DNA from 2 places in the Peptoniphilus sp. HCN-40583 genome. Region 1 is predicted to be linked to the other one. Evidence: a T-box and tRNA genes for the amino acid it is inferred to sense, from the RefSeq annotation. Region 1 holds a T-box; the other holds one or more tRNA genes.
The links. A T-box is a leader RNA that pairs with one kind of tRNA and senses whether it is charged. The one in region 1 lies ahead of serS (serine--tRNA ligase), so its partner is inferred to be a tRNA-Ser.
Positions count from the first base shown of each region.

Region 2: it has a tRNA-Ser gene. The T-box ahead of serS (serine--tRNA ligase) is inferred to sense a tRNA for this amino acid. The anticodon was not compared.

Region 1 covers NZ_JBBKBU010000008.1:60,672-68,368, forward strand. The annotation lists gene WKT05_RS03985 (copper amine oxidase N-terminal domain-containing protein) at 1-453, shown strand, start outside; gene WKT05_RS03990 (FeoA family protein) at 752-976, shown strand; gene WKT05_RS03995 (FeoA family protein) at 985-1,233, shown strand; gene feoB (ferrous iron transport protein B) at 1,230-3,335, shown strand; gene WKT05_RS04005 (FeoB-associated Cys-rich membrane protein) at 3,345-3,500, shown strand; gene WKT05_RS04010 (DUF362 domain-containing protein) at 3,729-3,896, shown strand; T-box leader at 4,000-4,162, shown strand; gene serS (serine--tRNA ligase) at 4,195-5,484, shown strand; gene WKT05_RS04020 (copper amine oxidase N-terminal domain-containing protein) at 5,541-6,674, opposite strand; gene WKT05_RS04025 (cation-translocating P-type ATPase) at 6,974-7,697, shown strand, end outside.
Region 2 covers NZ_JBBKBU010000006.1:53,449-61,145, reverse strand. The annotation lists gene WKT05_RS03340 (helicase C-terminal domain-containing protein) at 1-737, shown strand, start outside; gene WKT05_RS03335 (tRNA (cytidine(34)-2'-O)-methyltransferase) at 740-1,207, shown strand; gene WKT05_RS03330 (biotin--[acetyl-CoA-carboxylase] ligase) at 1,207-2,157, shown strand; tRNA gene WKT05_RS03325 (tRNA-Ser) at 2,228-2,319, shown strand; RNA gene ffs (signal recognition particle sRNA large type) at 2,331-2,595, shown strand; gene WKT05_RS03315 (ABC transporter ATP-binding protein) at 3,022-4,404, opposite strand; gene WKT05_RS03310 (energy-coupling factor transporter transmembrane component T) at 4,401-5,129, opposite strand; gene WKT05_RS03305 (MptD family putative ECF transporter S component) at 5,129-5,719, opposite strand; gene WKT05_RS03300 (ABC transporter ATP-binding protein) at 5,745-7,469, opposite strand; gene WKT05_RS03295 (ABC transporter ATP-binding protein) at 7,466-7,697, opposite strand, start outside.

The DNA of each region.
Region 1 (7,697 bases):
GCACCTTTCTCTGAAAAGGACAAAATCTATGTCCCTGCGCGTTTTGTGCAAGAGGCTTTCGGGGCAAAAGTTGAATGGGACGGCAAGAACCGCGTCGTCATCATTGCCGGAAATAGGGGAGAAGAGGAGTCGAAGAATTCCTATACCGAACTGAGCAACGTGGGTTTGAAAGCGATCGTACCAGAAGAATTTGAGATGGTGGATTTCCACGGACAGTACATTGTTTCTTGGAAGGAATTTATGGGTCAGTATTCAGAGACACCGGCGACGTTGTTTACGATAAAATTGATTTCGCAGCCGTCGGAGAATGTCGGCGACCGACTATTGGATTATCGAAATGGAAACTATGTATTTGCCGAGTTTGCAAAAGACAGACAATATAGCCGGGCCATCGATGAAGCCATCGAAGACATGTTAGAAAGTGTAAGGTCCATAGAAGGAAAAAATAATTAAATTTAGGAGTCCGGCAGATGCCGGGCTTCTTTCGTTTTAAAATGATAAGTGAAAAAAGAGGGATGAAATCGATAACGGACAGAGGCACCAGTATAGAAAAGGGAGGAGAAAAGATTCTGCAGTGAAAAACACTTTTTTGGTGGATTTAGCGGTAAAATAGAATAAGAATCTTTCTTATTCTCTTGAAAGGGACATAGTCGAATGGTATAATCTTTGTTATGGAATAAATTTTCATTGGAAGGCAAGTGTCTTTTTCTTTTGGCTCTTGACTGATAACCGTTATTGTAAGGAGATGCATATGAATTTAATCGTTGCGCCGAAAAACGTGGATCTGAAGGTGCTAAGGGTGCGGGATCAAAAATTGGACAAGAGCCAAATTACCCACTTGCAAAACCTGGGGTTTGTGGAAGGTGCCAATTGTCGTGTTGTATCTGAGGTTCAGGGGTCGCTGATCGTCATCATCAAAGGCGTACGCGTCGGCTTGGGCAAAGATTTGGCTGAATGTATTCGTATCACAGTGTGAGGTGTAGCATGAACTTGAATCAAGCGTCGGTAGACAAGTACTACGTGGTGAAAAAGATCAATGGGCAAGGCCCATTGAAGCGCCGCATTATGGACATGGGCATTACGAAGAACACCGTGTTGTTCGTAAGAAAATTTGCTCCCTTGGGGGACCCCATTCAATTAACCGTGCGCGGTTATGAATTGAGCCTTAGAAAGGCCGATGCGGAGCTTGTGGAAGTTGAAGAAGCTCAAGGGCCGAAGGAGGAAGAGGCGTGAAAATTGCATTAGCGGGCAACCCGAATAGCGGGAAAACGACCCTATTTAATGCCTTGACCGGTTCCCACCAATTTGTCGGGAACTGGCCGGGGGTAACCGTCGAAAAGAAAGAAGGACAGTACAAAAAGGATACAAGCATTACCATTACTGACCTTCCCGGTATTTACAGTTTAAGCCCTTACACACTTGAAGAAGTGGTAAGTCGGAAATATTTATTAAACGAAAAACCGGAAGTAATCATCAACATCATCGACGGCGTGAACTTAGAGCGTAACCTCTACTTAACCACCCAATTATTGGATCTGGGCATTCCCGTCGTCGTCGCCGTAAACCGCATGGACGTCGTTCGCAACAAAGGCGATGTCATCGATCGTTCGGGTCTTGAAAAAGCACTGGGCGCACCGGTTGTTGAAATTTCCGCATTAAAGAAGGAAAATCTCGACGGCTTAATGGAAATGGCGAAAAAAGTCCAAGCCACAGCCGCTGAAAATCACGTTTACTACGATGAGCATTTGGAAGATGCGGCGAAAGCCATTTACGACATCGCTCCTTCCATAGCAGCCATGGAGTCTAAGCGCTTCTATGCATTAAAACTCATCGAAGGCGATCAAAAGCTCGGGCTGAATCTGAGCGCCGATGAAGAAAAGAAGATTGCCGGCGTCATTTCGGAGTTGGAAGACTATTACGAAGACGACGGCGAAGGCATTATGACGGAAATGCGCTACAATGCCATTGCAGGCATTGTCGAAGGCAATTATAAACAAGGCAAGCGCGGCATGAGCACCAGCGACAGAATCGACGCCGTGGTCACCAACCGTGTCCTGGCCCTGCCTATCTTCGTCATCATCATGACCGGCATCTACTACATCAGTGCCAAGCTCGTCGGCGGCCCCGTTACCGACTGGGTCAACGACACCTTGCTGGGCACCTACGTCGCCGATGCCATCAACAATGTCGTCTCGTCAATGAATACGGCACCGTGGCTTGAATCCCTCGTTATGGACGGGATCGTTGCCGGGGTCAGCGCCGTCTTAGGCTTCTTGCCCTTGATCGCAACCCTGTATTTCTTCCTCGCCATTATGGAAGATGTGGGTTACATGTCCCGTATCGCATTTATCTTAGACAGAATCTTTAGAAAATTCGGCCTCTCCGGCAAGAGCTTTATCCCGATTCTTATCGGTACCGGCTGCTCCGTTCCCGGGATCATGGCCACTCGTACCATCGAAAACGAAAACGACCGCCGCATGACCGTCGTCGTCACAAGCTTCATGCCTTGCGGGGCGAAAGTGAACCTTATCGGCCTCTTCGTCGCCTCTTTCGGCTTCTGGTACTTCTTGCCCATCGCTTACTTCTCCGGCATCATCGCCGTTATTATTGCGGGCTTAATGCTGAAGAAAACCTCGATCTTCCAAGGCGATCCGGCACCCTTCGTTATGGAACTTCCGGAATACCACATTCCCTCGGCAGAAAATGTATTTAAGAGCGTATGGAGCCGCTGCAAAGCCTTCGTGAAAAAGGCCGGGACCATCATTCTCGTGGCCAGCATCGTCATCTGGTTCTTGCAAAACATCTCCGTCCACGGCGAATTCGTAGAATTTGCGGAAAACCAAGACAGCATTCTCGCTGCACTTGGTAAAATCATTGCCCCCATCTTCATTCCCTTGGGCTTCGGCACATGGCAAGCCACCGTGGCCAGCATCACCGGCCTCGTGGCCAAAGAAGCTGTTGTTTCCACCTACGGCATCATCAACGGTGTCGCCGAAGGTGCCAACTTAAACGCCTTCGTCGCCACCCAATTTACCTTCCTCGGCGCATTGGCATTTATGCTCTTTAACCAATTAAACGTTCCTTGCTTCGCCGCCACCGGCGCCATTCGCGAGGAAATGCAATCGAAATTCTGGACCCTGTTCGCCCTGGCTTTTCAAACGGGCTTCGCTTATGCCATCGCCCTCATCGTCTTCCAAATCGGACAACTGATCACCGGCGGTTCCTTCACTGTATGGACCGGCGTGGCCTTTGTCCTTCTGGCAGTCATGATTTGGGCCATCGTAAGAAAACCCAAAGTCAAGGACGTACCCATCGGTCGAGAACAATTAAACTAAGGAGGAACTATGGGTACGATTATTGTACTGGCTGTCGTCTGCTTGGCCATCTTCGGCGCTGTCCGCTCCATGCGAAAATCCCATGAAGAAGGCGGATGCTGCGGCTGCTCCCACTGCGGGACGGCAAGCTGTGACCACGAAGACGATCACAGCCACAGCCACTAATAGTAAATGATAAAGAGGATGCTTCGGCATCCTTTTTTATTGCAACGTGACTGCAAAATTCAAACTGATTTACTATGATATGTGAAAAATCGTCGGAAAAGATTGTATTTTTTTCAATTAGCCCTTGAAATCCTCGGTGGTAATGATATAATGACTTCAGAAAGAAAACATAATGTGTTTAGGTACAAGCACGCTGCACATACCTAACAGAATCTAGGAGGTAAAATTATGGCACATAAAATTACTGACGCTTGCATCGCTTGTGGCGCTTGCAAACCCGAATGTCCCGTAGACTGCATTTCTGAAGGCGGCATTTTCTCCATCGACGAAAATGCTTGCATCGACTGCGGTTCCTGCGCAGCTGTATGCCCCACCGGCGCTGCACAACCCGAATAAAATCGGACACAAAAAAGGCGTTCTCCGCAAGGACGTCTTTTTTTAATTGAAAAAATTGTTGCCTACCTTTTTTACCACAGCTGTGGTATACTACCATCAACGATATAAGGCGACGATGAGGAGCAGTAAAAGATGTAACCCGAAAGAGAGCCTGCGGTTGGTGCGAGCAGGCGGGAGCAATCTTTGAATCCGCCTTTGAGCCTGACAATGAAGTGAACCGGAAACGGTTAATTTGGGTGGCAACGCGGGTCCGTCTCGTCCCATGGGGGATGAGGCGGCTTTTTTTATGGAGGTAATTATGTTAGACATTCGAATGATTCGTGAAAACCCCGAACTGGTAAAAGAAAACATCAAAAAGAAATTCCAAGAAGACAAACTTCCCCTCGTCGACGAAGTGCTGGAACTGGATGTGGCCAATCGTGCGGCAAAAACCGAAGGCGACGAGCTGCGCGCCAAGCGCAACGCCCTGTCGAAATCCATCGGCGGCTTAATGAAAGACGGCAAAAAAGACGAAGCGGAAAAAGTAAAGGCCGAAGTGAAAGCCATTAACGACCGCATCGAAGAATTGGAGCTGGAAGAAGGCAAAAAATCCGAACGCATTCGCGAAATTATGCTGGTCATTCCCCAAATTATCGACGACACCGTGCCCATCGGAAAAGACGACACGGAAAACGTGGAATTGGAACGCTTCGGCGAACCGGTGGTGCCCGACTATGAAGTGCCCTACCACGTGGACATTATGGAATCCGTGGCCGGCATCGACCTGGACAGCTCGAGAAAAACCTCGGGCAGCGGCTTCTACTACCTGCGCGGCGACATCGCCCGTTTGCACTCCGCCATTTTGTCCTACGCCCGTGATTTCATGATCGACAAAGGCTACATCTACCACATTCCGCCCTTTATGATTCGCGGCGACGTAGTCAGCGGCGTCATGAGCTTTGCCGAAATGGAAAACATGATGTATAAAATCGAAGGGGAAGACCTGTACCTTATCGGCACCAGCGAACACTCCATGATCGGTAAATACATCGACTCCATTACGGAAGAAGCCACCTTGCCCCACAAGCTCACCAGCTATTCCCCCTGCTTCAGAAAAGAGGTGGGCGCCCACGGCATCGAAGAGCGCGGCGTCTACCGGATTCACCAATTCGAAAAGCAAGAAATGATCATCATCTGCAAGCCGGAAGAAAGCAAAGACTTCTACAACGAGCTCTGGCAAAACACCGTGGAATTTTTCCGCACCATGGACATCCCCGTGCGCACCTTGGAATGCTGCTCCGGCGACTTGGCGGATCTGAAGGTCAAGAGCTGCGACGTAGAAGCCTGGTCTCCCCGTCAACAAAAATACTTCGAAGTGGGCAGCTGCTCCAATTTAGGCGACGCCCAAGCTCGCCGCTTAAACATCCGCATCCGCGGCGAAGACGGCAAACTTTATTTGGCCCACACCCTGAACAACACCGTCGTCGCACCGCCGAGAATGCTCATCGCCTTCTTGGAAAACCACTACCAAGAAGACGGATCCATCTTTATTCCGGGAGTCCTCCGTCCCTACATGGGCTTCAAGGAAAAAATCGAAGTTTTGAAATAATAAAAGAGACGCCATCGTAAAGGTGGCGCCTCTTTTTGGTGGGGATAAAAATATCCTTACTCTCCTATGAATAAGATGACCGAATGGGTTTTAGGTCTTAGCTGGAAGAGATTCATATGGAAAAGGGTGGATTCATCTTTCGGTTTTTTATAAGAGGTACTTTCCATGTACTTATTAAATTCTTCAGGCGTTTTATTCATGGGCATGATGCGGTAATGGTAGTCAATATATTCAAGTCTGTTAACAGTAGATGTTTTTGTATCATAAATGGGTTCTTGATCGGGATCGAAGGAGTCAGTGTCGAATCGGTAAACAATGTTATACTTCGTATTTACGCGATCTTCGTTAAAGTAGACGTCGCTATCTTCTTCTTTAAAATCACCGGCCCAATGAAGACCTGTTACCAGCTCTCGTAGAGGAATGTAATAATCGCCATCGACGGTAAGGCTGCTGTTAACATATTCCATACTTGTGCTTTGATCCAAATACATGCCATCACATTGGATTCCGCGGCCATGGAAGATAACTTCACGCCCCGTTGCAGGTTCCGTTACAAGAACGCCGATTTCGGGTGGGTTATCTCCGCCCCAAATGTAATTATTACGATCGATGCTATAGACCCAGCCCATTTCTTTCGAAAAATCTTTGACTGATATCATGCGGCGATCGCCTATTTGAAAAGAGTGAACTTTAAACTCTTTTCCCTCGTAATGGATCGATAGAAGTTTATGGTCACGAGGCGGATAGTAGATCTTGCCGATAACCACTGTAGAATTGGCATCGTCCCAGCTGACGATTTCACCAAAAGCTTCGGATATAAAGCGAATGGGAACAAGCGTGCGCCCATTCACAATTTTTGCAGGGACATCCAATGTAATATGTCTGGTCATGCCGTTTTCTTTCATGGTGACTCGGCGTTGATTAATTTGTAAATCAATGGTTGCTTTGGTGCCTCTGGTGGTACTTCTTTGAATAACCACTTTTCGTGTTGAGGGAACCCAATTAACTTCTGCGTCTAAGCTTTCGGAAATAAGACGTAATGGAACGAGAACGCGGTCATTTTCGATTGTCGGCGCCACATCACCGTAAAGATAATCGCCCAACGTAAATATCTTAATATTTCTTTGTGCGAAGCTTTGTGAGGGAAAGAAAAGTGTTAAAACCAGAAGCAAAAGAGACCATTTTTTCATTTGATCAAATCCTTTCTAAAATTTTTTCAACTTACTTTTATTATATTATTCCTCGTCAGGAATTGCACGATAATTCCGATGCTATTAAGGGATGACGGCAGCTCGTGAATCCTCGTTTATTTCTCCTGTTTTCATTGACCTTACCCGCCTCTCTTTGGTATACTACTTGTCGAAACAAAGGGGAGTAACGATTATTCTTGGTCGTCAATCCGGCTAACGCCCGGCCAAGGATCCTATACAGGCTGTGAGACTTTTGTCCGTGGGACAGGAGTCTTTTTTTATAACACAAGGAGGTTTACATGGATTGGTACAAAATGAGTGCCCGGGAAGTGCTCGACGAACTATCGGCCGACGACAAGACGGGGCTTGCCCCGGAAGATGCCGAAAAGCGTTTAGACAAGTACGGGAGAAATGAATTGCAGGAAGAGGAAGGCAAGTCTTTCGCCAAAAAATTGGCGGAGCAATTCCTCGACCCCATGATTATTATTCTTTTAATCGCCGCGATTATCTCAGGCGCCGTGGGCGAGATGGTGGATTCCGTGATTATTCTCGCCATCGTCATCGTGAACGCCGTCTTGAGCATCGTGCAGGAGGGCAAGGCCGAAGAGGCCATTGCCGCCTTAAAGAAAATGAGCTCCCCCACGGTAAAAGTGATTCGTGGGGGGCGCCCCGTGGAAATCGACTCCGTGCGCGTTGTGCCCGGGGATTTGGTCGTGTTGGAAACCGGCGACATTGTGCCGGCGGATATGCGCCTCATCGAAAGCACCAATTTAAAAATCGACGAATCCTCCCTCACCGGGGAATCCGTCGCCGTTGAAAAAGATGCCACGATCACTCTGGAAGACGATGCGGGCATCGGCGACAGAGACAACTACGCCTACTCCGCCTCCATCGTTACCTACGGACGAGGCAAGGGCATCGTCACCGCCACGGGCGAAGACACGGAAATCGGTAAAATCGCCACCACCCTCTCCACCATGGAAGAAGAGCAGACGCCCCTGCAAAAGAAGCTGGCGGGCCTCT
Region 2 (7,697 bases), on a different contig from region 1:
TGTATTTTTCCGCCACCCTTTCCCCCATGGACTACCACGGCCACTGCTTAGGTGCGGGAGAAGCACGAAAAACCATGGTCTTGGACAGCCCCTTCGATCCCGCTCATCTCTTGATTTTGCATCCGCCCCATTTATCCACCAGGTACAAGGATCGCGAACGCACCCTTTCAGAGATCAGTCGCTACTTACAGGCCTTTTCCACGACGCGAGAAGGCAATTTCATCCACTTCTTTCCCTCCTACGCCTACAAAAATCAGGTCTATTCCGCCTGCCAAGCTTGGGAGGAAAGCGGCCACGATCAGGCGCGGGCCATGACGGAAAAGGCGCGGGCCGATTACATCGCAAGGTTCAGAAACGAACGCCCGGTTCACGGCTACAGCGTCATGGGCGGCGCTTTTTCCGAAGGGGTGGACCTCTCCGGCGAAGCCCTCATGGGCGTGAGCATCCTCACCTTGTCTCTGCCCGGCCTCTCTCGGGAGCGGGAGCTCATTAAAAACCGCTTCAATCAGCTGGGAAAAGACGGCTACGCCTATGCCTACACCTATCCCGGGCTCACGAAAGTGGTGCAGGCCGCCGGGCGCATCATTCGCTCCCATAGCGATCGAGGCCAACTTCTTCTTTTAGACGACCGCTACCTGCGCCCCGACATTCGCAACCTGCTTCCCGCCCATTGGCGGATTGAAACCGTCGATTCAGTGGATGATATGATAGAAAAGATAAACGCATTTTGGAGGTAAATATGACATTGCACATCTGTTTAGTTGAACCTGAAATTCCCCACAACACCGGCGCCATTGCCAGAAGCTGCGGTCTGACGAAAAGCGTGCTGCATTTGGTTCGGCCCCTGGGCTTTTCCGTCGACGACAAGCATTTAAAACGCTGCGGCCTGGACTATTGGGATCTCGTGGACATCCGCTACCACGACAGCATCGAAGAGGTCATGGAAGAATACAAAGACCACCGCTTCTTCTTTGCCTCCACCAAAGCCCATAAGCGTTACAGCGACATTGAATTTCAAGACGGCGATTTTTTGGTCTTCGGCAAAGAAACCAAGGGCCTGCCCGAGCCGTTATTAAAGGCCCACGACGAGACGGCCATTCGCATTCCCATGCTGAAGGATTTCGGCCGCAGCTTAAATCTATCCGTGTCCGTGAACATTATTCTCTTTGAAGCTTTGCGCCAATTGGATTACCCGGGGATGTCCTGATGAAAAATAAAGATTATATTCTGCAAGCCCTGAAAGAGGCCGACGATTATCTCTCCGGCGAAGACATGGCCGGAAAATTAAACATCAGCCGCGCCGCCGTGTGGCAGGCCATAAAAGCCCTGAGGCAAGACGGCTACCGCATCGACGCCGTCACCAATCGTGGCTACCGCTTATTCGAAAACCACGAAGCACTGGATGCGGCGATCATTAAAAAACACTTGAAAAGCGAGTTAAAAGACGTGGCCGTCTTGGTGAAAAACAGGGTGGACTCCACCAACGACGCGATCTTCAGAGAAGACGCACACGCACCCCTTCCCTCTTTTTCCTTTATGGCGGCGGAAGAGCAGACGGCGGGCAAGGGCCGCGTAGGCAAATCCTTCCTCTCCCCCTACGGCATGGGCCTTTACCTCTCGACAATTATTCACGAGGGCGACGTATCCGATCCCGCACTGCTTACCATAACCGCAGCCGTAGCCCTAAAAGAAGCCTTAATGGCGCAAACCGACGAAGATATAAAGATTAAATGGGTCAACGACCTGTACTGCAATCACAAAAAAATTGCCGGCATCCTGACAGAGGCGAATTTTTCCGGCGGCAAAGCCCGCTACGTCATCGGCCTGGGCATTAACATTACCACGCCGGAAGGCCTATTCGAAAAACAATCCCTCCCTACCGCCGGCTCCCTTGGGGCCGCAATATCCAGAAACCAATTGGCTGCGGATATCGTCAACGCTCTGCATACTTGGATTCAGCGGCCCATCGATGAAATCCTGAACGCCTACCGCAAGTACAACCTTACCATCGGAAAAACCATTCGCTTCGCCAAAGGCGACATCGAATACACCGGCGTGGCCGAAGCCATCGACGACGACGGCGCCCTTCTCGTCGCCGTTGAAGGCCGCACCCTTCGCCTGTCTGCCGGGGCCATTTCCATCGAAAGCGATTGGTAGGTTTGCAAATTTTGAACTTTCCCTTGACAACAAACCAATTCCACCTTATAATCATATACTGTAATCCAATGGAGAGATGGTTGAGTTGGTTTAAGGCGCTCGCCTGGAAAGCGGGTATACGTTAATAGCGTATCGGGGGTTCGAATCCCCCTCTCTCCGCCAGGAAAAGTTTGCCATGCTAGATGGGGAATTAGCGGCGCCCTGTAACTTGTAATCCGCTACAACAAGATTGAATTCCCGATCCAGCGCATTTCTTTTGCGGCCTGCCCGAGAAAAGTGATGTTGATGTGTGGGTCCTACGCAATAAGCCCTTTCGAACCGTGTCAGGTCTTGACGGAAGCAGCACTAAGGAAGTCCGCTTATGTGACGTAGATTCGCCTACGCTGAGTTAACTCTCTCGGTAACGCGTGGAAGACTTGTGCAAAGTCGGGTGCATGGCTACATATAAAATTGCGGTTCTTCGGAACCGCTTTTTCTTTGCAAAAAATTCCCACACAAAAAGCCCCTTCCGCTTTCACGCAGAAGGGGCCGTTTTTGTTGGCTCTATAATATCCGTTGGGGAGTAACCTCCTCAATGGATATTTTTGTGCAAAAAGATAGCACTTGTTTTCCCAATTTCTCACCACAAATTAATAAAGGGGGTCAAACAAGCGCAAAACAATATTACAACAATTCTTTTAGGAATCCAAGATGTCGATGTAACCGGTGCTTCAAAAAACGTTTTATAACAATAATAATGTGTGCCATTCACGAGCGGCTATGCCCCATTGTAGTTCCTTCCACGTTCAAGGGGTGCAATTGCTTCAAGATGCCCGATGCGATAAAAACACGTGCTCCTTCTCACGGAAAAGGTACATTATTGTTCTAAAACTTTACAACCCTATCGCAGACTGACTCTAAAAACTCAACATCATGGGATATTATTAAAATCAGCTTGTCTTTTTCCTTAACTTTCTTTATGTTTTTAGCTACTATTTTCATATTTCTATAGTCCAATCCACTGGTTGGCTCATCGAAAAATAGGATTTTCTTGTCGGATAGTAAAGCGGATAAAATAATCACTCTCTGTTTTTGTCCTCCTGACAAGGTGTGAGGATTTCTATCACCAATGTTTTTTAACTCCATGTCTTTTAGCCAAGTATCTAAAACATAATCATCTTTAATATTTGATGTTAATACTATTTCATCTTTAACGCTGTCTGTGAATAACTGATAGTTCACTTCCTGCATAATAAGCAGGCTCTCATTTAGCCTACTTTTTATATTTAAATTCTCACCATCTCTTAAAATTTTCCCTTTATTATCTTTGTATAAGCCACATATGATTTTTGCTAATGTAGACTTCCCAATTCCATTTTCTCCAACAATCCCAATAATATTCCCATAGCTAAATTTAAGATCCTTAATGGACAAAATTGTTCTGGTACTTCTTTTGAACATCAGATTTTTTAACTCTAATAAAGTCCCTTTATTTGAAGTTTCAAAATCATCAAATCTTTCAATGGCTTTATAATCAGAATGCCTAAGTCCCGTTCTCATTCGTTCATCTTCACTTAGATTTTCAATTTCGTCCATACTATATTCTCTGATGATTTTTCCATCCTCTAAGTATATTGCTCTATCAACAATGTCTATTAAATACCACAGCCTGTGTTCTGCAATAATAATAGTTTTTCCTAAAGATTTAAGCTTTTTTATTGTAAGCGATAGTTCTTTCATTGACTTTATGTCTAAGCTTGAAGATGGTTCATCAAGAATAAATATCTCTGGGTTTAATGCGTAAATGCTTGCTATAGCAATCTTCTGCTTTTCTCCTCCGGAAAGACTGAATATATTTTTATTCATCAAGTTTTCAAGATGAAGCTCTTTTTCAACTTCTTCAATTCTTTTGTTAATTACTTCCCTTTCTATGCCGTAATTTTCTAAACCAAAAGCAATTTCATCGGTTGTATTGGTTGTATAAAATTGTGTTTTGGGATTTTGGAAAACCGTGCCTACACTCTTAGATAATTTATAAATTGGTGTGGTAAATATATTCATACCATTGACCATAACACTGCCGGAAATGTCCCCATCATAAAACTCGGGTATTATGCCATTCATAAGCTTTAAGAGAGTCGACTTTCCACAACCACTTCTACCACATAGAAGAATGCATTCTCCTTTTTTTACAATTAAATTAATGTCTTTTAATGAGTAATTAGCTCCTCCCTTGTATTTAAAACTTAATTCTCTAATTTCAATCATAAGTCCCACCCCGACACTTTCATAAATATTACTATTGATAAAATTAAAATCATAAGAATTAGAACACCAATGTCATTTTTTCTAAACTTAATCAGGTATCTACTTGTTTTTTGAACAGGAGCATCAAGCCCCCTTATAATGGCTGATTGAGAGAGCTCATCCCCAATTTCTATCACACTTACGAATAAGGGTACAAAAAAGTACTCCATAATTAATGTTGGTTTCCTTATTAAATTTATTAAGTTGAAATTAATTCCTCGCGTTTTCATCGCCATATTTATATGACTCCATTCGTCTTTAATGGTAGGCAAACATCGAAATATTACAGAAATCATTATGAGCGAGTCTTTTGAAAGTTTTAATTTTTGTAATGTTGCCACTGCACCGGAAACAGATGTGGAATTTAAAATCCATTTACCCACGATAATACATGGCAGAAATTTTCTTCCAATTGCCAAGATAAATAAAATTAAATTCAAAAGAAAATTCATACTAAAATAGGCTAAAGTTTTTTCCAATACTACACTTATTACAAAAAATAAAATATACCTTATCGCAGATTTTCTATAACCTTCACTAATAATAATGGCAAGGAAAAATAATGTAATAAGGCTTTGATAGACCAAACTGAATCCCATAAAAATTAAAATATTCGCACCTATAAGTAAGATAAGTTTTGTTCTGAGGTCATATTTTGACCCCAGAACAAACTTTGAATTTTCCATTATAAAACTCCTGCGGATTCCAACTTTTTATTTAGTATTTTCTTTGTAAAATAAGAACCGATCAAAGAGAATATAAATGTTCCTATGATCATAACCGGTAACATCCATATTGGTGTCCATGCTCTTACTGTGTTACAAAAGCTTTGATCTAAGCCACCTTTTATTACACTTTCAAAAAATGCTTCTCTCATAACCCAAATTGGTAAGAATCCTCCAAATAAGTTTAGAGAAAAAAACATATGACTAATTGTATTTTTCTTAAAGTCTGCATAATTTCCACCTTTTGCTATGAACATAGCAATTATTCCGGCAGGCACTGCCACTAATGGTGCAATTGGAATATGCCCTGTTGCAACTAATAAAATACTTGGTAAAATACCTGCGATTACAATAGCAGTAGCTGACTTTGTCTTTGCAAGAAGCATATGATAGGTTGGTGCAGCAAGTAGTGCTACAAGCATAGGCATTAGTAAAAATAAAACAGGGACAGGCATAGATATTGCCCCAATTACTAAATATGTTACAAAGTAAAGTGCAATTAAAACACCGGCTGTAACTGCATTTTTTGATGATTTCTTTTGTGTTTTCATAAGTTTCCTCCTTTAAAATTGATTGTTACTGTACAATCTTCCATTCTTTAGACTTTTCTTGATAATTCCACAAGTCTTTATATAGTCCTTCATTTTTAATAAGTTCTTCATGCTTCCCAACTTCCTCTACCTTTCCTTTGTTTAAAACAACAATTTTATCAGCCCCCATTACGCTTCTTAATTTATGGGCTACAACCACAACTGTTTTATTCTTAATTAAATTTGATATTGCTTCTTGTATAATAAGTTCATTTTCAGGATCAAGCGAAGATGTTGCCTCATCAAGTAGTATTATTGGGGCATTTTTTAATATTGCTCTCGCTATTGATATTCTTTGTTTCTCACCCCCAGACAGAGTCGCTCCTCCTTGTCCAATCATAGTGTCAAATCCATCATCTTTATTGACTATAAAGTCATAAGCTCCTGCCATTTTTGCAGCATTCATGATTTCATCTTTACTCGCATCTTCATTTCCAAACTTTATGTTGTTATAAATTGTGTCTTTAAAAAGATACACATCTTGAAACACAACAGAAAATTTATCCATTAATTTATCAGGGTCGGCTGTTAGCAAATCTACTCCACCAATTTTAATTGTCCCTTCATTAGGATCATAAAATCTGGAAATTAATTTAATCAGTGTAGATTTTCCAGAGCCAGAGTAACCAACAAAAGCAGTTAATTCATTTTCATTAATGTCTAATGAAACATTATCGATAACCTTAGTTTCCTTATAAGAAAATGAAACATCACAGATTTCAATTTTGTTGCTTTCGATTACATCGCAATTTCCTGACATGGGTTCAGCGTTAAATAGGTTAATGATTCTCTCTCCTGAAACTGATGCCATTTGTAGACCTGTATAATTTACAAGTGCAAGCTCCAAGGAATCAAAAATTCTTGTGCCTACAAATAAGAACATTAAAAATGTATCAATTTCCAAAGATCCATTTATAAATAAATAGGAACCGGCTAAACTCATCAAAGGAAGTCCTATTCTTAAAATCATACTTGCTATAGTAGTTAATGAACCAACCCCTTTCTCACTCTTAATATTTGCGTCTTTTGAGTTATCTATATCTTCTTCAAGTTTTATTAATGTATCATCTATGCTGTTATAAGCTTTTAGAGTCTTAATGGCATCCAAATATTCGTTTGTATCTTCTTCCTCTTTTATCCTCATTTTCTTTGTTTTCAAATAGATTTTTTTCTGAAAGTTTTGCATGAGTGTGAGAAGTAGAACAGAAATAGGTAGTCCTATAAGTGTTGCTATTCCCATTTTTACATTAATGATCAAAAATAATATTGAGCAAAGAACTGCTACACATAGACCACTGAAGAATTGAGGTAGTTGGTGCGTTACTGCCGTTTCAACTTTGAAAAAATCATTCATTAATGTATCTAATATCTCTGCTGAGCTTTTCCCTGAAATATAACCTATCGGCAGTTTTCTTATGTGGTCTGCAAGCTCAATTCTTCCATCTGCACTTGACTTGTATCCAAGTTCATAGGTATATTTTGTGGCTAAATTTTCCAATAAGAATGTTACAAAGAAAAATATTGCCATTATCCCAAAATACTTCCATAAAAGGCTCGTATCTATACTATCTGCACCTCTATTTAAAAATAGTGTTTCTACAATTTTCGCCAAAGCAATAAATGGTATAAGGTTGGAAATAGAAGCCAAAACATTTAAGGCAATGGATTTTCTTATATTATTCATCTTCCCCAAAGTAATATTACTTATCATTCATTCTCACTCCCTTCTATATCCATTTGCCAAATATTTGTTTTCTTATAAATTTCATAAAGTCGCTTATATATTCCATCTGCAAGGATTAAATCTTCATGCTTCCCTCTTTCTGCAATTTTTCCATCAGATATTACTAAAATTTGATTTGCATACTCTATGGTATTTAACCGATGCGCAATCATGATAACCGTCTTATCTTTAACCAATTCAGATAAAGCTTCCTGC